One region of the Pelosinus fermentans DSM 17108 genome, then DNA from elsewhere that is predicted to be linked to it. Evidence: riboswitches for the same ligand, from Rfam matches in the RefSeq annotation. Region 1 holds a riboswitch; the other holds the start of a gene.
What was found. A riboswitch is a leader RNA that binds a small molecule or an ion and turns the genes downstream of it on or off. The one in region 1 is predicted to bind FMN.
Positions count from the first base shown of each region.

Region 2: it holds a riboswitch for FMN, as region 1 does, so the genes downstream of both, ribD (bifunctional diaminohydroxyphosphoribosylaminopyrimidine deaminase/5-amino-6-(5-phosphoribosylamino)uracil reductase RibD) here and FR7_RS20735 (ECF transporter S component) in region 1, are expected to answer to the same signal.

Region 1 covers NZ_AKVN02000001.1:4,505,715-4,517,015, reverse strand. The annotation lists gene FR7_RS20740 (Nramp family divalent metal transporter) at 1-1,248, shown strand, start outside; FMN riboswitch at 1,393-1,518, shown strand; gene FR7_RS20735 (ECF transporter S component) at 1,849-2,436, shown strand; gene FR7_RS20730 (YitT family protein) at 2,668-3,519, opposite strand; gene FR7_RS20725 (DUF4870 domain-containing protein) at 3,562-3,912, opposite strand; gene FR7_RS20720 (Rossmann-like and DUF2520 domain-containing protein) at 4,356-5,249, shown strand; gene panB (3-methyl-2-oxobutanoate hydroxymethyltransferase) at 5,246-6,085, shown strand; gene panC (pantoate--beta-alanine ligase) at 6,158-7,003, shown strand; gene panD (aspartate 1-decarboxylase) at 7,008-7,394, shown strand; gene FR7_RS20700 (NanQ anomerase/TabA/YiaL family protein) at 7,661-8,131, shown strand; gene speD (adenosylmethionine decarboxylase) at 8,583-9,395, shown strand; gene FR7_RS20690 (LysR family transcriptional regulator) at 9,541-10,422, opposite strand; gene FR7_RS20685 (phosphoribosylformylglycinamidine synthase) at 10,524-11,301, shown strand, end outside.
Region 2 covers NZ_AKVN02000001.1:2,390,804-2,402,104, forward strand. The annotation lists gene pknB (Stk1 family PASTA domain-containing Ser/Thr kinase) at 1-1,529, shown strand, start outside; gene rsgA (ribosome small subunit-dependent GTPase A) at 1,544-2,419, shown strand; gene rpe (ribulose-phosphate 3-epimerase) at 2,425-3,072, shown strand; FMN riboswitch at 3,115-3,246, shown strand; gene ribD (bifunctional diaminohydroxyphosphoribosylaminopyrimidine deaminase/5-amino-6-(5-phosphoribosylamino)uracil reductase RibD) at 3,358-4,488, shown strand; gene ribE (riboflavin synthase) at 4,457-5,116, shown strand; gene FR7_RS10910 (bifunctional 3,4-dihydroxy-2-butanone-4-phosphate synthase/GTP cyclohydrolase II) at 5,132-6,340, shown strand; gene ribH (6,7-dimethyl-8-ribityllumazine synthase) at 6,345-6,809, shown strand; gene yfcE (phosphodiesterase) at 6,849-7,403, shown strand; gene hslO (Hsp33 family molecular chaperone HslO) at 7,416-8,291, shown strand; gene FR7_RS10930 (hypothetical protein) at 8,690-8,998, shown strand; gene FR7_RS10935 (M42 family metallopeptidase) at 9,355-10,428, shown strand; gene FR7_RS10940 (gamma carbonic anhydrase family protein) at 10,432-10,941, shown strand; gene ndk (nucleoside-diphosphate kinase) at 10,963-11,301, shown strand, end outside.

The sequences.
Region 1 (11,301 bases):
AAAGGCTTTTTTCAGGAGGAGCATGGGCTGAATCTAAGAGCCAGGGAGATATTACGATATATTGGACCAGGGATACTGGTAACCGTCGGATTTATTGATCCTGGGAATTGGGCCGCCAATTTAGCCGCAGGGGCAGAGTATGGTTATAAATTGCTTTGGATGGTAACCTTATCTACCATTATGTTAATCGTTTTGCAGCATAATGTAGCTCATTTAGGAATTGTTACGGGGCGATGCTTATCGGAAGCAGCTACTGAATATCTGCGACCTTTAGTATCAAGAACGGTATTGTTTTCGGCAATAACGGCGGCAGTGGCCACTGGTATGGCTGAAATATTAGGTGCTGCTATTGCCTTACAAATGCTATTTCATATTCCTCTGAAAATTGGAGCCTTATTAACCGGCATAGGCTGCAGCTGGATGTTATGGGCTAATTCCTATAAAAGACTAGAAAAATGGATTATGGGTTTTGTTTCAATCATTGGCATAGCGTTCTTATTTGAACTAAGTCTAGTCAATATTGAGTGGTCTGAAGCTGCTGTTGGATGGGTAACACCTGTTATTCCGGATGGAGCTATGTTGGTGGTAATGAGTGTGCTTGGGGCAGTGGTCATGCCCCACAATTTATTTTTGCATTCTGAAGTCATCCAAAGCAGACAATGGAATTTGGAAGATGATGTTGTGATTAAGCGGCAGTTAAAGTATGAGTTTGCAGATACCCTATTTTCTATGTGTATTGGCTGGGCCATTAATAGTGCGATGATATTGGTTGCTGCTGCCGTGTTTTTCAGTAATCAAATATCTGTTGATGAATTAGAGCAAGCAGAAATTATGCTGCGTCCTTTACTGGGGAATGCTGCAGCTGTTGTTTTTGCTATCGCTCTTTTATTTGCAGGTATTTCTTCCACCGTTACTGCAGGTATGGCTGGTGGTAGTATCTTTGCAGGTATATTTAGAGAACCCTATGATATTAAAGACCGTCATTCCTGGATGGGAGTAGCGATTACCTACGGTCTGGCGGTTGCTGCCATCTTTTTTATCGAAAGCCCTTTTCAGGGGCTGGTATATTCCCAAATGTTTCTTAGCATTCAATTGCCTTGGACGATATTCTTGCAGATTTACTTGACATCATCCACGAAGGTCATGGGGAAATATGCAAATACAGGCTTACAGCAAATTGTGTTATGGGGCATTGGTCTTATTGTTTCTGTCTTAAATATGATGCTGTTGTGGGATTTTATTAAATAATGGTGTAAGAAAGAGTAAGAAAAGATGAGTCACGTTTTTCGTATTACTTTTTAACTTGCAAAGAGGCAGCAAATTTGCTACAATGAATCCATCATCATCACTCGGTGATAATGATTATCTCTGGGGCTAAAATTAAATAAATTGAAATATCTTCAGGGCAGGGTTAAATTCCCGACCGGTGGTAAGCAGATTCTGCAAGCCCACGAGCCGCAAGGCAGATTTGGTTTGATTCCAAAGCCGACAGTATAGTCTGGATGTAAGAAGAGAAAGCAGCACATTGTATGTATAACAGATAGTTTGACTTTCTGGAGATGCATCCGTGTATGAGGCTTAGTAAGCCGACATTAACGATGTGTTTGCATGTAGTGAGTGATTAAATCCCCGAAGGCATTTCGGGGATTTTTTTTGATAAGTAGAGAAAATATAGTTTAATAGGTGGAAGAAATGAACCACAAAGGCACAATGTCGCTGATGCGACACACAAAGGAGTGCACAAAAATATAAATAAAACCCTTTGTGTCCTTTGCGTCTTTGTGGTTCGATCTGCTTTGTATGTTGTATAAGTTTGATTTAACGATTACTTTTATAGGGGGATTGGACATGATTTCTGCCAATACGCGATATATTACTAAAATTGGAATTTTATCAGCAATTGCTGTAATCTTGATGTTTTTTGAAGTGCCATTGCCGATGATGCCTAGTTTCTTAAAATTAGATGCCAGTGAATTGCCTGCGATTATTGGAGGCTTTGTGCTTGGACCTATGGCAGGGGTTATTATTGAATTAATTAAAAACGTATTACATGCTGCAAATACCCAGACAATGGGAATTGGGGAGATTGCTAATTTCTTGGTGGGAGTGGCTTTTATTCTGCCAGCGAGCTATTTATATCGGCGCTATAAGAGTTTTAAAGGAGCTGTGCTTTCTCTCTTTATTGGAACCTTCTCTATGATGTTTTCGGCGTCTTTGCTGAATTATTTTATTCTGCTGCCATTATATCAAGCTGTGCTGCATTTTCCCTTAGAGCAGATTATTAATTTAGGAACAATCGCAAATCCCCGGATTGTTGATTTAAAATCCTTCATTGCCCTGGGGATTGCACCTTTTAATATGATAAAAGGAATTGCCATGTCCCTTCTTACATTGATGATTTACAAGAAGCTTTACCCTGTATTATGCGAGAGGTAAGTAGGGCTTTAATTATCAAATAAAAGAATACAAAAAGGCTACTCTGTCAGTACAGAGTAGCCTTTTGACATAGCTTTGTGGTTCGATTGTTTTATATGTTTTTGTGAAACGAGCAGGGAAAGAACGATTAAACCGCAGAGACGCAGAGTGCGCTGAGGGGTATTTTCTAACGCTATTAATTATTTTTCTCTGTGTCTCTGCGCCTCTGCGGTTCATTTCAAATTATTTTTCTTATAGCTGTTTCATTCCAGGCAGTGTGAAGCCTCTCCCTAGAACTTCTACAGCATCTTGAACGATCATAAAGGCGTTGGGATCTACATCTTGGATGAGAATTTTAATCTGACCAATTTGGGTCAGGCTTACGACTACAAAAATTATTTGTTTTTCTTGGCGGGTAAAGGCGCCTTCTCCATGAAGGATTGTTGCACCTCGCCCTACCTCTTTTAAAATGGCTTTAATAATCTCATCGGTTTTATAAGAGATGATGTACAAGGTTTTCTTACGGTTAAATCCTTCCACCACATTATCCGTAATATTAGCTGCAATGAACATGGAGATAAGAGTTAGTATGGCAAGTTTAATGCCGAAAAGAATGGCAGCAATCACCATAATCACACAGTTAACCGAAAAAGAAGCAATACCTACATTAATAGAATAGTACTTTTTGAGGATGCTTGAAACGACATCAAGCCCGCCGCCGCTGCCATTGGCCTTAAAGATAAGACCTGAGCCAATACCTGTTACAATTCCGCCAGTAATGGCAGAGAGAATCGGATCATCCACGACCATAAAATTTGACAAGTAGCCCGTTGCATCTACGAAAAAGGAAAAAAGTACTGCTCCATAAATGGTCTTTAAAAAATATTCTTTTCCAATAAGCCGATATGCAGCATAGAAGAGAGGGAGATTCATTACAAAGATTTGAAGACCAATAGGCCAGCCAGCAAGATAATAAAAGATAATGGCTAACCCGCTTACACCGCCGCTTAACAAGTGGTGAGGTACGAGAAAACTATTGATCGCGACAGCACTTACCAGGCAGCCAATGCCAACAGAAAGATATTGATAGATTTTATAACGCATATAGTTCCTCCTAGTGTAATATAAAAGGCATAATGTTCGTTACTAAAGTTTATGAATCAGTTTTTGGATAAAAGGGTATTGATAGGTTTCACCATAAAAGGCTTTACTTGCTGCAATAATCGATGTTGCGAGCAGAATCAGCCACAAAATACCTACGATAGGAAGCAGAAAAACACCAATTATTAATATACATAAAGAACTGACAATGAAGGACGCAGTCAGTATACTCAAATGGGCAACGAGAGCCTGTTTTGCATGATGATAGACGAAAGCGTCGTCTTTTTTTAATAAGAAGATGACTAATGGTGCAATAATAAAGCCCAATCCCCCTAGGAAATAGGATATATGGGCTAAAATAGCTAAGAGTTTTTGTTCTCCTGTTATCTCATTCATAAGAACACCTCCTTGAATCTATTTTATAGTAGCTTTGATCTTTTGTATATCTTATTCCAAGATTTTCAGTTATGTATACTTGTCAATAAAGCATAATCATAGATACATAAAATCCTTGTGTTTTTATTATGGTTTATGATATTATCGTTTTGTAGTAAAAATGGCGAAGCGTTCTTTGGGTGGTATCAGTTATGAACCATACTGTAAAAAGAACTTGTTGCTATAGTATTCCACAGTTTCATATCGAATTATAGCCGCTTAGATCTTTTAATGGACTGAGACGGGAGGTTGCATAGGAAAAGTATGCCTTTCGGACAAGCTCCGGAAGGCTTTTTTATATTTTCTTTTCCTTTGGCTGCCAAGCAGTCTTGGAAAGTTTCTTTTAGGATCTCAAAGGATGCTCATCCTTTGCCTCTTCACGGCTATTAGGTAAAGGAGGAAATATGAAAAAACAAAAGCCGAAAATAGGTATTGTTGGAGCCGGGAAAGTGGGGAGTGTGCTGGCACGAGGATTATCTGATAGAGGGTATCATTTATCTGGAATTGCTAGTAATAGTCTAGAATCAGCAAGTCAGCTGGCTAGGGAATTGGGAGTAGGTACGAGAGTAAGAGCGGCCGATTTTATACAAGATGCTGAGATCCTATTCATTACAACACCTGATCGTTGCATTGGAGAAGTGACAGCACAAGTAGCCAGAGAGAATGGTTTCAAAAGAGGGCAAATGGTGCTTCACACTTCAGGATGTCTTACCGCGGAAGTACTCTTGCCGGCAAAAAAGCAAGGAGCATGGATTGGCTGTATGCATCCGCTGCAATCCTTTGCCAATAAAGAACATACTAGTGAAAGGTTAGCGGGCATATATTTTGCCTTAAGCGGACAGGCAGAGGTAATACAGCAAGCCGAAAAAATTGTGAATGATTTAGGAGGAACCAGTTTTCAGATTTTAGATACAGATAAGTCCCTTTACCATGGGGCTGCCTGCATTGTATCGAACTACACGGTTTCCTTGATGCACTGGGCAAGTCGGCTGTATGGAAAATTTGGCTTATCTTCGGATGAAGCGTTAACTGCTTTAGTGCCGCTGCTGGAAGGAACCCTGCAGAATATAAAGGAAATGGGAGTGGTTCAGGGTCTGACGGGTCCAATTAGTCGTGGAGATGATATTACGGTAAAGACACACTTGGAGGCATTTGAAAACGAAGTAGATAAGAGCTTATATAGTGAACTTGGGATGTATACTCTGGGGATTGCCTTAGAGAAAGGTACAGTTAACCAGGAACAAGCTGCAAGCATAGAAGAAATATTAAGAATTGATAACAGGGGGAAATCATCATGAGTACCAATGAAAAGATTACAACGACAGTGATTCAGCAGCGAAAAATAGAGGGAAAAGCCATTACCATGCTAACAGCTTATGATTTTTCTACGGCAAAGTTTCTTGATGATGCCCAGATCGACATGCTATTAGTAGGTGATTCTTTAGGAAATGTGATATTAGGATATGATTCGACTTTGCCTGTCACGATGGAGGATATGATTCATCATGGGAAAGCAGTATGCCGGGGGGCAAAAAAAGCAATGGTAGTTGTAGATATGCCCTTTATGTCTTATCAGGTGTCCGCAGAGCAGGCAGTAGCTAACGCAGGAAGGATTATGAAAGAAACAGGGGCCCAAGCTGTTAAACTAGAAGGCGGCAGCGAAATTGCTGAGGCAGTAAAAAAAATAGTCACTGCTGGAATTCCTGTAGTGGGGCATTTGGGTCTAACGCCTCAGTCAGTTCATAGTCTGGGCGGCTTTAAAGTACAGGGAAAAGAGGAAATAGGGGCGCAAAAATTGCTTAATGACGCCAAGATTTTAGAAGAAAACGGGGCTTTTGCTGTTGTCCTAGAGTGCGTACCAGCCTTACTGGCACAAAAAGTAACGCAGCAGCTCAATATACCAACCATTGGCATCGGCGCAGGGGTGCACTGTGATGGTCAGGTATTGGTTATCAATGATCTGCTTGGTTTGTATCCTGGGTTTACTCCCAAATTTGTAAAACAATATGCTGTTTTGCATGCAGCAATAGCGCAAGCAGTAGCCGACTATAAAAAAGAAGTAACAGAAAAAAAATTTCCCGCGGCGGAGCATAGTTTTAAAATATCGGATGGAATTTTAGAAAAATTATACTAGGCTTGGTGGACTACTATACCTCAGCTACGTGATGAGGTACTAAAGCAGCACGGGAAGAAGGGGAATGAAATCATGAGAATTATCGAAACCATCGAGGAAATGAAGATTTTTGTTAAGCAGGTAAAAGCCAGAGGCTTATCAATTGGCTTAGTACCCACCATGGGTTCCTTGCATGAAGGACACCTTACGTTGATGCGTCAAGCCAAGGAACAAAGCGATATCGTTGTAGTGAGTATTTTTGTGAATCCTACTCAATTTGGTCCTAATGAAGATTATACAAAATATCCAAGAGACTTAACGGGCGATAGTGTACAAGCAGGTACTGCGGGTGTAGATGTTATCTTTCATCCTCAAGCACAGGAGATGTATCCTAAGGGATATAGCAGTTTTATAGAAATTGATGGTATTACGCAAAAACTATGCGGTTTGTCTCGTCCGGGTCATTTTCGTGGAGTCGCTACTGTTGTGACTAAATTGTTTAATGTCATTCAGCCTGACATAGCCTTCTTTGGTCAGAAGGATGCTCAGCAGGTATTAGTGCTTCAGCGCATGGCTTCTGATCTAAATATGAATATAGTTATTGAGATTGTACCTATTGTGCGGGAAAAAGATGGACTTGCCATGAGTTCTCGTAATGCTTTCTTATCTGTTGAAGAACGAAGAGCGGCATTAGTGCTGTCTTCTAGCTTGCAGCTGGCCAAACAGCTTGTTACCAGTGGTGAGATAAACGTAGAAGCCATCAGGCAGCAGGTGATAGCAAGTATCCAGTTGGAAGAACTAGCGCAAATTGATTATGTAGAAATACACAGCTATCCGTTATTAGAGACTATAGACCAGATTATCGGTAAAACTCTTCTAGCCTTAGCTGTACGCATTGGGAATACTCGTTTAATTGATAATATCATTTTGGAGGGATAATTCTATGTTTATTACATGTTTAAAAGCTAAGCTTCATTGTGCCACGGTGACGGAGGCTAATCTTAATTATATGGGAAGTATCACCATTGATGAAAGCTTACTGGCAGCTTCAGGAATCCTGCCTAATGAAAAAGTGCAAATTGTAAATAATAACAATGGTAATCGGTTTGAAACCTATGTAATAGTCGGCGAGAAAGATTCAGGAGTCATTTGTTTGAATGGGGCAGCAGCCCGTTTAGTACAGCCTGATGACAAAGTCATTATTATCTCCTATGCCATGATGACGGAAGAGGAAGCAAGGAACTTTACCCCTACTGTAGTGATGGTGGGTGAAAATAATAAAGTTAAGGAAATCCGCGGCAGGGAAATCCATGGACAGCTTGCTGACTAAAAAAGCAGGAACAAGAGGCAGTGTAAACTGCCTCTATTTTTATAGAATTTATAAGTTTTGCAGATGAAAAAGAATAAGAATTTGAACCACAAAGGCACAATGCCGCTGCTGCGGCACACAAAGGAGAACACAAAAAATATAAATAATCCCTTTGTGACCTTTGTGCCTTTGTGGTTCAAATTTTTAAAAACTCTTCATTGACAGAGGAAAGGCAATAAAAATAAAGAATAGATATAAAATAGAGTTTAAAAAGGGAGGTTGCTAAGATGATTTATGGACAGTTAAAGAATTTTGAACAAGAGAAGGCTGCTTTGTCTCCTGCCTTGCAAAGAGGTTTGCAGTATTTAATCAATACCGATTTGTCTAGTTTGCCAGTTGGTAGGCATGATATTGAAGGGGATGCGATATTTGCCTCCGTTTCCGAATATGAAACGGAACCCAAAGAGAAAAGAAAACCGGAGGCTCATCAGAAGTATATTGATATACAGTATGTAGTTTCAGGGGAAGAAATGATTGGGTGTAGTCTGCTATCTTCAGAGTATGGAGTCCTTCAGGATGAACTGGAGCTAAAAGATTTGATTTTTTATCAAGGAGTACAGCAAGAGGTAGAACTGCTGCTAAAACCCGGGTTATATGCCGTGCTTTTCCCTAATGATGTTCATCGTCCTAATTGTACGCTGCATTCGGTAGCCAAAGTTAAAAAGGTAGTGCTGAAAATAGCCCTTTCTGCACTATAATCATTACTTTCCAGCTCAATTAAAATAAGAACTCTCGCAGATGAAAATTTGCTATAGAGTTCTTTTTTTATAGCTATTAAGAATACTTTATTGACAAAACACTATACTAAAGATAGGAGTGTTGCATCCTTTTTCCTTTATTTTTTAAGCGCAGCGGGATTCGAAAAAATACTATTTACAGCAATAAAAAAGTAGGCTATTATGTAGTACTAGAAGTACATTTTATTCGATGAATAAGCCGCTCTACGACTCCTATTTAAAGCAGGTGGGAGCCCTAGAGGGGCTAATTTGACGGATAAGTGGGACTTAGGTTGGGTGGTGAAACTCCATTTGACTAAAAAGTATTCTTTCGCATGATAAGTGTCAAAGCAACAAGGCTCCTAGCAGACGATGATACCGTACTGATTCAGGGCATGACTTTGAAATTGTACAACAAGTAAGGAGAAGAAATATGGAAATAAAGTCAATTAAAAAATTAAAATTGTATGGTTTTAACAACCTGACCAAGACACTTAGTTTCAACATGTATGATATATGTTATGCAAAAAGTCCGGAACATCGTCAAGCCTACATTGAATACATTGATGAAGAATACAATGCGGAGCGTCTTACCAATATTTTAACAGAAGTCGCTTATATGATTGGTGCGAACATCTTAAATATTGCAAAGCAGGACTATGATCCTCAGGGTTCCAGTGTAACCATGTTAATTTCAGAAGGAAAAATGGCAGTTGAGGCACCAGAGCTGATCGATCTGCAGGAAATTAAGTCTGATGCTGTGGTAGCCCATTTAGATAAAAGTCATATCACCGTACACACCTATCCGGAAAGTCACCCTGATAAGGGTATTAGTACGTTTCGTGCTGATATTGATGTTTCTACCTGTGGAGAGATTTCACCACTAAAAGCACTGAATTATCTTATTAACAGCTTTAGTTCTGATATTGCAATTATCGATTATCGAGTACGGGGATTTACCCGTGATGTTACAGGGAAGAAGTTTTATATTGACCATAAAATTAATTCGATTCAAAATTACATTGCTCATGATACTCGTGAGTTATATCAGATGCTTGATGTGAATATCTATCAGGAAAATATTTTCCATACCAAAATGATTTTAAAAGAATTTGATTTGGATAATTATTTATTTGGTACAGCCAAAGGTGAACTTTTGCCAGGTGAGAAGAAAAAAATCAAACAGCGCTTGAAAAAAGAAATGTCAGAAATCTTTGCTGGCCGTAATATTCCTAAAGTGAAGTGAAGTCATCTATGATCCATTAAAGAAACTCTATAGTGAGGTCACTGGTATATGACATTAACGCTTCGCCGTGTTACTTAACCTACGCTTTTAATGTCATATACCAGTGACCTATGCAAGGTGCAAATCTTTAGTCGATATTATGAAACTATAACAATTCAATAAATTTCTGTGCTGCAAGTGGAACTGGCAGATAATCATGGGTCATAATCCCTAACTCTCGCGGAGGTATATCAGTAGTGAGGGGAAGGGTAAATAATTGATTGTCAGCCAGTTCTTTTTGTATATATTCCTTGCTGATAAATGAGACCCCCAGTCCGATTTTTGTCAGTTCGATCATTAAGTCCACACTGCCTAATTGAATCTCAGGCTCAAATGGGAGATTATGCTGGGCGAACATAGAATCCAGGAAGGTCCTTGTGGTTGTATTCTTTTCTAATGTGAGAATAGGTAAAGCAGCAATATCTTTAAGAACCAGGCGTAGACTTTGCAGGTGAGCGAAAGCAGAACTGGCGACAAATGCGTCATGCAGCATTTTACATTTGCTGATGGTCATGCCCGGATACAGTTTTTCGGCGGCAAGATTAACCACACTAATATCCACTAAGCCTTTTTTTAATAAGTCCACACAAACAGGAGAGGGACGATTGGTAATATTGAGTTTGATTTTAGGATACAGAAGGTTAAATTGTTTAAAATAAGGAAGTAAGTAGTATTTGCAAATGGTATCGCTGGCACCTATTTTCAGCTCTCCTTGTTCTAAGGAATGCAATTCATTGATGCTGCGTTCACCTGTTTTTAGAAAGTGAAAGGCTTGCTCTACATGGGTAAATAAAAGTGTGCCTGCTTCTGATAACTGTACGTGTTTGGTACTGCGAAAAAAAAGTTTTGTATTCAGCTTTTCTTCCAATTGTTTTATTGCCTGGCTGACAGCTGACTGGGAGATGTATAATTCATTAGCAGCTGCTGAAAAACTTAAGTATTTGGCAACATAGTAAAACACTTTATACAGTTCAAAATTAACGTCCATATATAAACACTCCTTATAAGTTTTATTAATACTATTAATTATTATAATTAATCATAATATATTACAATAACAATAGCAAGACGATACTAGGAGGTAGAAACATGCCATTTGAAGTCAAACGAATTTTCGTGGAAAAAAGGCAGGATTTTGCGGTAGAGGCCAAGGGAATGTATGCTGATCTTACTCAGAATCTTGGCATTACAGGTTTGAAACATGTACGCCTTGTCAATCGTTATGATATATCGGGAATCAGCCAGGAAGAATTTGCAGAAGCTAAACAAAGTATATTTTCTGAGCCGACTGTTGATGATGTTTATGATGAAATACTCACCATAGTACCAGAAGATAAAATATTTGCAGTAGAGTATCTGCCGGGGCAATATGACCAGCGAGCTCATTGGGCGGCGCAATGCGTGCAAATACTAACAAAAACAGAAACCTTATCCATTCGTACTGCCAAAGTAATTGTATTACAAGGCAATATTACAGAAGATGAGTTTAAGAAAATAAAAGAGTACAGTATCAATCCGGTAGAAGCGCGGGAAGCTTCTTTAGAAAAACCCCGCAGTCTTGAACTAACAGTGGAAAAACCTGCTGATGTAAAGACCATTCCCGGTTTTATGACCCAATCAGCAGAAGAACTAGAATTGCTGTTAAAAGATATGGGACTGGCCATGGGACTAGGAGATATTGCATTTTGTCAGCAATATTTTCGTGATGTGGAAAAACGCAACCCGACAATCACAGAAATCAGGGTGTTGGATACGTATTGGTCAGATCATTGCCGGCACACCACTTTTTTCACTGAAATTGAAAATGTAAATATAGGAACAGGTCATTTTTCAGAGCCGATTGCTAAAGCCTATGATCAATATTGTA
Region 2 (11,301 bases), 2.1 Mb from region 1:
ACGCATTAGAACACGCTCATCAGAATAATTTAGTGCATTGTGATATAAAGCCTCATAATATCCTTATGACTCGTGCAGGACGTATTAAAGTTACAGACTTTGGTATTGCAAGAGCTGTAAGTTCTGTGACGATGCATCATACTGCGACGATTATTGGATCGGTGCATTATTTTTCGCCAGAACAAGCGAAAGGAACTGCAGTTGGAGCAAAATCCGATATTTATTCTTTAGGGGTAGTCCTTTACGAAATGCTGACAGGTACAGTGCCTTTTAATGGTGAGACACCGATTAGTATTGCATTAAAGCACTTACAAGAAGAGCCTCGTCCTATACGAGAATTAAAACCAGAGGTACCGCCATTGTTAGAAGCTATTGTATTAAAGGCAATGGCTAAAGATGTGTCTAATCGTTATAATGATATTGGTGAAATGATTACGGACTTAAAGTCCGTACAAAATTATTTCAGAGATGATCATACGCGGCGCTTATCAAGAGGAGATTTCCCTACACAGATATTGCCGCGTTTAGATGAACCCATAATATCTCAAGCCAATTCGGGGACTGCGCTAGAAGCGGATAATAATCATTTGCAGAAAAAAAATCATTCCAAACGAGTAGTATGGGGACTGGTATTATTACTGCTATTTGGTTTTATGATCGGTGCCTTTTTCGCATTTGGTAAGTTCTGGAGCAACAATGAAGTTACTGTGCCTAATGTTATTGGTAAGCAAGTTGAGGTTGCCCGCAGTCTTTTAGTAGATCAAAACTTGCGAGTGAATGTATCCGAATCATTTAGTGATAAAATACCAGCCGGACATGTTATTTCTCAATCTCCAGAAGCTGGCAACGTTGTAAAAGAGCAGCGTATGATTAATCTTGTCGTTAGTAAGGGTGGCGAAATTACTGTAGTTCCTGATCTTAGAGGACTTAGCCGGCGAGATGCAGAGCTGCAAATTAAAAATGCAGGACTTGTGGTAGGGAGAATTGATGAGCAGTTTAATGCTGATACGCCTGTTGATGTTATTATTAATCAGCAGCCGCGGCCACCTGCACAGGTTAATAAAAATACAGCGATTGATCTTGTTGTAAGTAAAGGTGCTGGTCCGCGCAAATTTGCTTTGCCAGATTTCCGTGGAACGCCAATTAATACTGTAAATACTCAAATTGAAAGCCTAAAATTAAAGGTTGGTAAAGTAACAGAAGAAGTGAGTGACAAATATCCTTCTGGAACGATTATTGGGCAAAACCCCAGTCCTGCTGCTGAGATTACAGAAGGTGCATCTGTTGATTTAACGGTTGCAAAGGGTAATACTAGTGCTACCAAGAAGGCTGTAGTGCAGATCACTGTTCCTGAAGGAGCAATACGGCAGGCAGTACAAATCGTCATAACAGATACAAATGGACGGCGTGTAGTTTATGAAAATGTACACAAGCCTGGTGATAAGGTTGAAAAAACAGTTGATGGTGTAGGACAGGTTAGAGTACAAGTATATATAAATGGTGTATTGTTGCAAGAGCAAACAATATAACAGGAGGCAAAAAAGTGCAGCATGGGGTGATATTGAAAACATATAATAGTTTTTATTATGTGAAGACCAATGCGAAAGTAACAATGTGTACTTTGCGAGGACGTTTTAAGAAAGAACGCTTTTCTCTTCTAGTAGGGGATGAAGTAGAATATAATATAACAGAAAATGGCAAGGGAATCATTGAAAAGATTTTACCGCGTCGTAGTATGCTGCAACGGCCGATGATTGCGAATATCGATCAAGTGATCATCACTTTTGCAGCAGTAAGCCCAGATATTAATACCGTATTAATAGACCGATTTCTAGTATTGGCTGAAATGTCAGATTTAGATATTGTTATCTGTATTAATAAAATTGATTTAGCAGATAGTGAGGAATTACGACCGATTCTCGAACTATATCGTAGCATTGGCTATTGTGTGATTACGATATCTGCTAAGATGGGTGTTGGCATAGAAGAGTTACGTAATCAACTAGCTGGGAAGATTAGCGTATTTGCCGGTCCCTCTGGGGCTGGTAAGTCTACAATCTTAAATACTGTAGAAGAGGGGCTTACATTGGTAACTGGCCAAGTCAGTGAAAAGATAGGACGTGGTAAACATACGACTCGCTTTGCTGAATTGCTGCCTCTTTCTAGTGGGGGATTTGTAGTAGATACGCCAGGTTTTAGCTTCACTGAGTTTGAGAATGTGAAAAAAAATGAATTGATGTACTATTTTCCTGAAATTGCAGCTGTGGTGCATGAGTGTAAATTTAACACTTGCCTGCATTTAAAAGAGCCTCAGTGTGCTGTAAAGCAGTTAGTGGCAGAGGGGCGCATTCAGGAGCAACGCTATCATTCCTATACTGAAATATTGGCAGAAATTCAAGATAAGAAGAAAGGATTTTAAATAGTATGATTAAAATTTCACCATCAATTCTTTCAGCTGATTTCTCGAAGTTAGCTGAAGATATAAAACTAGTAGAGGCAGCAGGTGCTGATATGTTGCACATCGACATAATGGATGGTCATTTTGTGCCGAATCTTACTTTTGGACCACCTGTTGTAGCTGCGATTCGCAAGGTTACTACATTGTTATTTGATGTACATTTAATGGTTAATAATCCTCAAGATTTCATTGAACCCTTTGCTAAAGCAGGAGCCGATCTTTTAACAATCCATGTTGAAACAGCTCCACACTTACATAGAATCTTGCAATGTGTTCGAGAACTAGGGCTAAAAACGGGAGTATCCCTTAATCCGGCAACACCGCTATCTTCAATCGAAGAAGTACTTGGAGAAGTGGATATGGTCTTATTAATGACTGTAAATCCGGGATTTGGCGGTCAAAAATTTATCCCTAGTATGATTCCTAAAATAGCGAAACTAAAAAGAATGATTGATGAACGTAATCTGAAGGTTGATATACAAGTTGATGGAGGCATAAATCCAGTAACGGCTAGAGAAGTTGTAGCAGCAGGTGCCAATATTTTAGTAGCAGGTTCTGCGATATATCAGGCAGATGACATAAAAAAAGCGATTTGTGAAATTAGAGGGACTTGATTATTTTCCTTAATGCTGGTAACATATACAGTAATTGAATAAGTAAGCCTTTGGGGCAAGGTGAAAAAGAGCGATCTTTTAACTCCTTACCGGCGGTGATTAGCCCGCGAGCCGTATGGCTGATCCGGTGGAATTCCGGAGCCGACAGTATAGTCTGGATGGAAAAAGGTGATGATTTAAGTCTTATATAAGGCTTAATCAATGTTGCATTCTTCTAATGTTCTATGAGGCTGTTAAAAAGTTTTTAAACTTTTTTAACAGCTTAATTTTTTTGGAGGGTCAATTATGGATGAAAAGTATATGGGGCAGGCATTAGCTTTAGCTCAGTATGCCAAAGGTCGTACCAGTCCAAATCCTATGGTTGGAGCGGTGATTGTTCGTGATGGACGAGTGGTTGGCGAAGGATGGCATAGAAAAGCCGGTACGCCCCATGCTGAAATTAATGCATTGCAGCAAGCTGGAGATTTAGCCTATGATGCGAGTATCTATGTTACATTAGAGCCTTGCTCTCATCATGGCAGAACAGGACCATGTGTGGAAGCTTTAATTGCAGCTGGTATTAAAAAAGTAATTATTGCCATGACAGATCCTAATCCCTTAGTAGCCGGTCAAGGCATTTCTAGGCTGCGTGAGGCTGGGATTGAAGTAGTAGAGGGCGTCTTGGCAAAGGAAGCAGCAAAGCTAAATGAAACGTTTATTAAATGGATTTCTACGAAAAAGCCCTTTGTACTTTTGAAAAGTGCCATGTCTTTAGATGGGAAAATTGCTTCTTATACAGGACATTCTAAATGGATTACAGGGGCAGAATCACGAATTTATGTTCATCAATTACGAGACACTTATGACGCTATCTTAGTCGGGATTGGTACGGTGCTCGCTGATAACCCCACTTTAACTACTCGTCTGACGTATCAGGGGAAAAATCCGATTCGTGTGGTCGTTGACAGTATGGCACGCACACCAATTCATTCTAATGTCGTTACGGATGGATTAGCGCGAACGATGATTGCTGTTACCGATAAAGCACCTCAAGAAAAAATTGATACCCTCAGAGCTTGTGGTGTGGAAGTAATCGAGTGTGAGAAGACAACGGCTGGTGTGAATTTGTCTCATTTATTTAACATATTAGGTGAGCAGCAAATTACGAGTATTTTGATTGAGGGCGGAGCTGCCATCAATGCTTCTGTTCTAGAAGATAATTTGGTTGATAAAATCAATTGGTTTATTGCTCCTAAAATAGTTGGTGGCGCAGATGCTCCAGGCCCAGTTGGCGGAAAAGGGATAGCCGATGTAAATGACGCCAAAGGATTTGAAGATATACATATGGAATCAATTGGAAAAGATATATTAATCAGCGCATATCTGCGTAACCGGGAGGGACGAGATGTTTACCGGACTTGTGGAAGAATTAGGTAAAGTCAAAGCCATTGCACGTGGTGTAAAATCTGTGCGTTTAACGGTAGCTGCAAAGAAGGTCTTACAAGATGTTAAATTAGGCGATAGTATTGCTGTTAATGGAACTTGTCTTACGGTAGTTGAATATGATGCAAATTACTTTACGGCTGATGTTATGCCAGAAACAGTGGATAGTACAGCTCTGGCAAATTTACAAATTGGTTCTAAGGTAAATCTTGAGAGAACTCTTAGTATTGGTGATCGCTTTGGCGGTCATATCGTAAGCGGGCATATTGATGGTATTGGAATCATTCGAGCTAAAGATAATAATGATAATGCCGTAATTATTAAAATAGAGGCTGGTTCCGAGGTTATGCGTTATATTGTAAAAAAAGGTTCCATTGCAATTGATGGTATCAGTCTCACTATCGTAGATTATGGACAGGATTGGTTTACTGTATCATTAATACCTCATAGCGCCTCTGCCACTACATTAGGATTTAAGAAAACGGGGGATGTCGTAAATCTAGAAGCAGATGTTATTGGAAAATATGTAGAGAAGCTGCTAAATTTAGACTCAGCTCAACAACAATCTAAAACTTCTGCTATTAACATGAATTTTCTAGAAAAAAATGGGTTTACACTATAAATTGGAGGACTGAACATGAAATTTAATACGATTGAAGAAGCAATTGAAGACATTAAAAATGGTAAAATCATCGTGGTGGTTGATGATGATGATAGAGAAAATGAGGGCGACTTATTAATGGCTGCGGATAAAGTGACTCCTGAGGCTATTAATTTTATGGCGACTCATGGACGTGGGCTTATTTGTATGCCAGTTATTGGTTCTAAATTGGACGAACTGGGTATTGGCGCGATGGTATGTGACAATACGGATCCAAATTGTACTGCTTTTACAGTATCGGTTGATGCACATACTGTGACAACAGGTATTTCAGCCCATGAAAGAGCAGAAACGATTAGGGCCATGTTAGACCCCAATGCTCTTCCAGAACATTTTAGAAGACCAGGTCATATTTTCCCATTGCGGTATGTGGAAGGCGGGGTCTTAAGACGTGCAGGGCATACGGAAGCTGCAGTTGACTTACCAAAGTTAGCTGGATGTTACCCTGCAGGTGTAATTTGCGAAATTATGAATGATGATGGCAGAATGGCTAGAGTTCCAGACCTGCTGGAATTCGTTGCGAAGCATAATCTGAAGATCATTTCCATTGCAGAATTAATTAAGTATCGGAAGGCTAATGAATCATTTATCATACGCGGTGCAGAAACAAAAATGCCAACTAAATATGGCGATTTTCAATTAGTTGCTTATGAAAGCAAATTAGATAATCAATGTCATGTTGCTTTAGTAAAAGGTGAAGTGGCAGGTAAAGAAAATGTACTGGTGCGTATACATTCAGAATGCTTAACGGGTGATGTATTAGGATCAATGCGCTGTGATTGCGGCGAACAACTAGATAATGCATTAAAGCGTATTAGTCAGGAAGAAGCAGGAGTCCTGGTTTATATGCGCCAAGAAGGTCGTGGAATTGGTCTTGCCAATAAAATCCGCGCTTATGCATTGCAGGATCAGGGCAAGGATACAGTAGAAGCAAATGAAATATTGGGTTTTGCACCAGATCTCAGAGATTATGGGATTGGAGCTCAAATATTAGTTGATTTGGGGTTAACAAGTATCAAGCTGCTTACCAATAATCCAAAAAAAAGAGCTGGTTTAGAAGGTTATGGATTAACGATTACGGAAAGAGTGCCTGTGGAAATTAAAGCGAATAAATTCAATCAACGTTACTTATCGGTTAAAAAAGTAAAGTTAGGGCATTTACTTAAACAATATGGGGAGGAATAAGAATATGGTAAAATTTATTGAAGGACAATTAGTAGCTGAAGGATTAAAAATTGGTGTTGTAGTGGCGAGATTCAATGAGTTTATAAACAGTAAGCTGCTGGATGGAGCATTAGATGGTCTTAAAAGACATGGTGTAAAGGAAGAAGATATTGAAGTTGCTTGGGTACCTGGTGCATTTGAAATACCCTTAGTAGCACAGAAAATGGCTAACAGCAATAAATATCAAGCTGTGATATGCTTAGGTACTGTTATAAGAGGCAGTACTAGTCATTATGATTATGTATGTGCAGAAGTATCTAAAGGAGTAGCTCACGTAGGTATGGCTACAGGTGTTCCTACTATCTTTGGTGTTCTTACCACAGAAAGCATTGAACAAGCAATTGAAAGAGCAGGTACGAAAGCAGGAAATAAAGGTTTTGAGTCTGCAGTAACCGCTATTGAAATGGCTAATTTATTAAGACAAATATAGTAAAAGTAAAATATTTCCAGGGAAATGGTGAGTGATTACATGAATATTGGTATTATCAGTGATACTCATGGTTGTGCAAAAACATGGGAAACAATTTATGAAAAATATTTTACGCAGTGTGATTTTATTATTCACGCTGGAGATATACTATATCATGGTCCACGAAATGATATTCCTGCAGAATACAATCCTAAGCAATTAGCAAATGTACTGAATAATTGTCCTATTCCCATCATAGCAGCGTGTGGTAATTGCGATGCTGAGGTTGATAGCATGGTATTAACTATGCCCATACAGTCACCCTACGCTTATATGGTGGTAGATGGTTTACATATTATTGCTACGCATGGACATAATCTTACAGAGGATGCTAAAAAGGAAATGGCGATCAAGTTTAAGGCGAATTTATTTATTACAGGGCATACTCATGTCGCAGTACTGGAAAAAAATAATAATATTGTGTATTTGAATCCGGGATCGCCAGCGATGTCCAAGAGAGCCGATGGACTTGGTACATTTGCTAGGTTAACAGGAGATACTATTGAGGTTTTAGATGCTGCGAGTGGGCAAGTTTTAATGTCAGAAAGGTTATAAAGGGAGGGAATCATGGGAGACCATATTACAAGGGCAACTATAGTGGGGGGAGTGCGGGCTTTTGCTGCAGTGACTACAACCCTAGTAGAAGAGGCTAGAAAACGCCATGATTGTTATCCAGTAGCAGCTGCTGCTTTAGGACGGACTATGACTGGAGCTCTATTATTAGCTGCAAATCTTAAAACAAATGAGAGCATTACAATAAAAATTAGTGGAGATGGTTCTCTAGGTGAGGTTGTTACTGATGCTCATGCCAATGGAAGCGTTCGTGGATATGTTAAAAATCCACATGTCCACTTACCCTTACGAGAGGGGAAGTTAGATGTTGGTCATGCCGTTGGTAAAGGGCAGATATCTGTTACTCGATTTACAGGTTTAAAACAGCCTTTTACAGGTAGTGCAGAATTAGTGAGTGGTGAAATAGCTGAAGATATTACTAATTACTTATATATTTCAGAGCAAACTCCGTCAACAGTAGCTTTAGGTGTCTTAGTGCAGCCGGATATGATTGTTACTGCGGCTGGAGGATTTATGGTACAGGCGTTACCCAATGCTGATGATGAGGTTTTAAGTAAGATTGAAAAAAATATAGCTTTATTACCGTCCATTTCCCAATTGATAAGCGAGGGATTAGATGCAGCTGGTATTATAAATCGAATATTTGCTGGATTAGCAGTTACCATTTATGAAGAATTTCCTTTGGAATTTAAATGTACTTGTTCCTTGGAAAAAGTACAGAAAGTGCTGGTTAGTCTCGGTGCAGAAGAGATCAACGACATTTTAGCTGAAGATGGAGAAGCTGAAGTTTGTTGCCCTTTTTGTAGTGCTAAATATCAATTTAATAAAAGTAGTTTAGAAGAAATAATTGACATAATTGAAAAACAATAGAAAGACTGGGGTGTACAATGAAAAAAGTACTTTATGCTTTGCGTAAAGTACTTTTTCATTGTATAATTAAATTTTCTAAAGTAATTTAGAAATATCAGCAAGAGGAAAAATCATCAGATGAACAGCAGAAAAATAACAAAATGATGATGATGATAATAATAGACCAATTACCACCACGGCCGTTGCCATTACCTCCAAACCCGAAGCCCATAATTATTCCTCCTTTTTTCATGCGTATTCTTGTGACTTACTACATTGTATGCTTACTAGACAGAGTAGGTGATAATTGAACGAATAATCTTAGTTAAAGGAAAGCAACATTAGGTATACATATGCAGGAGTTTATAATTTCTCGACGAATCTTGTACATACAATTAGGAAGGAAGAGAGAGTTGCAGATGATAGTTAAAAATGCTTTAGAACAGATTGAGGTCTTAGTACGTAATCTCAAAAAGGAAAATAATACGGAAAGGCTATTATGCTATTCTGCGGTTATTACCATACTTAATCGCATAGAAGATATTACAAAAGAAGAGAGGATACCCAATTACGTAATCTATAAAAAGGATTTATTGGAAAATTGCGAAAAAATTTGCGAATTAGAGGACAACATTGGAGATGTTGGTCAACTTATTGGAAAGGCATTAGTAGCAATCCGTAATTTAAAGTCCTATCAATGTTTTAATGTGGATAATCATCATATTTAATTGTTGAATCAATATAAGATTAAAAATTTTCATTGGGTTATCCTAGCGATGGGATAACCTTTTTACGATTTAGAATGGGTATGGTGGGATTAGTAAGTACATTTATTAGCTCTTTTATGAATTAAAGTAGGCAAAAGAGGAATTTTATTATGCGAAATAGAAAACAATACCAGGAGAAATCTGTTTTCTTTTTGGGGTGTATGTATTGCAATAGAAGATATTATAGATGGAATCATTGAAAAATAAGAATAGCGATTAATCCGCCATTTCTAAACTATTTCACTATATGGGTTTATCAATCGTGAATGTATAGTTGTTTTTTTGAAAGTACACTTATAGAAATAAAGGAGGATATTGTGGATAAGACATTAGTATGGTTAAAGAAAATATCGGAGGTTCCTGGAGTATCGGGATTTGAGCAACGTGTAAAGGATTTACTGTTAGAAAAAGTCAATAATCATGTAACGGTATCCTATGATAAGTTAGGCAGTATCATATTTGAAAAAGAAGGTCAACAACCTGGGCCTAAAATTATGCTAGCCAGTCATATGGATGAAATTGGATTTATGGTAAAAAATATTACCAAAGAAGGTTTTATTAAATTTGTCACTCTAGGCGGTTGGTGGGAACAAGTTATGCTAGGGCAAAAAGTTACATTATTATCTGCCAAAGGCGATATTCCAGGTGTTATTGGTAGTAAGCCGCCTCATGTTCTGACTCCTGAAGACCGCAAGAAGGTCGTACAAAAGCGTGAGATGTATATTGATGTTGGGGCTAGTAGTGAAGAAGAGGCTAAAGTTAAATTTGGAATTCGTCCTGGTGATGCGATTGTTCCATATAGCGAATTTACTGTTATGGCAAATGAAAAACTTTTAATGGCTAAAGCCTGGGACAATCGAATTGGTTGTGCCATAATGGCGGAGGTTATGGAGCAACTTGCTTTAGAAAAACATTCAAATACTGTATATGGGGTAGGAACTGTCCAAGAAGAAGTTGGTTTACGGGGCGCAACAACTAGTGCAGGTGTTGTCAATCCAGATCTTTCATTTGCGATTGACACTTGTATTGCTGGGGATACACCAGGTATTTCTGAAGATCAGGCATCGAGTAAATTAGGTAAAGGTGTTGCGATTTGTATTTATGATGCTAGTATGATTCCACATACAAAATTGCGCGATTTGGTTATTGAAATTGCTAATGAAAATCAAATTCCTTATCAACTGCAATTTACAGAAGGGGGTGGGACTGATGCTGGGCGTATTCATGTTCATGCGAAGGGAGTACCTAGCTTGGTATTAAGTATTCCTACACGTTACATACATAGTCATCACAGTATTATCCATCAGGATGATTATCAGTCTGCAATTAAGTTATTAATGGCAATCATAAAGAAGTTAGATGCTACTATATATAATAAGTTGGTGAATTAAAGGGTGAAAGATAATATAATACCTTATAAGGGAACCGTTCCTCAAATTAATGATAATGTATTTTTGGCTGGTGGCGCATATATTATAGGTGACGTTACAATTTCCTCCCATGCCAGTATCTGGTTTAATACTGTAATACGCGGTGATGTTCATCCTATCAGCATTGGCAGCTTTACGAACATACAGGATAATTCCACGATTCATGCAATGCATGACTATGAAACGATTATTGAGGATTATGTTACTGTTGGTCATGGAGTTATTTTACATGCTTGTCATATAGGCAGTAATTGTCTTATAGGTATGGGATCTACGATATTAAGTTATGCAGAAATCGGAGAAAATTGTATTATCGGTGCAGGATGCCTCATCACAGAGCATAAGAAAATTCCTCCTAATTCTTTGGTGATGGGAGCACCAGGAAAAGTGATCAGAACAGTAACCGAAAAGGAAATTGAAAACATTAGACAATCTGCTCTTAATTATTATAACGAATCATTACACTATCGTTAAGAAATTGAAGAGGTGATATTTATGGAAAAAACCTTACTTCTATTAAAACCTGATGCTGTTGTTAAAGGTGTATGTGGGCAAATTATTGATCGCTTTGAAAAACGTGGTTTTGAAATTGCTGCAATAAAGATGGTGCAATTAACCAGGAAGCAAGCTGAAATTCATTATTATGAACACACTGATAAACCATTTTTTCAAGAATTAGTCGATTTTATTACCTCTAGTCCTCTTATTGCTATGGTAATAGCAGGAGAAAATGCGATTAAAGTTTCAAGAATTATGATGGGGTCGACTAATCCTATTGATGCAGCAGCAGGTACGATTCGTGGAGATTTCGCGTTAAATATTAGAAAAAATATC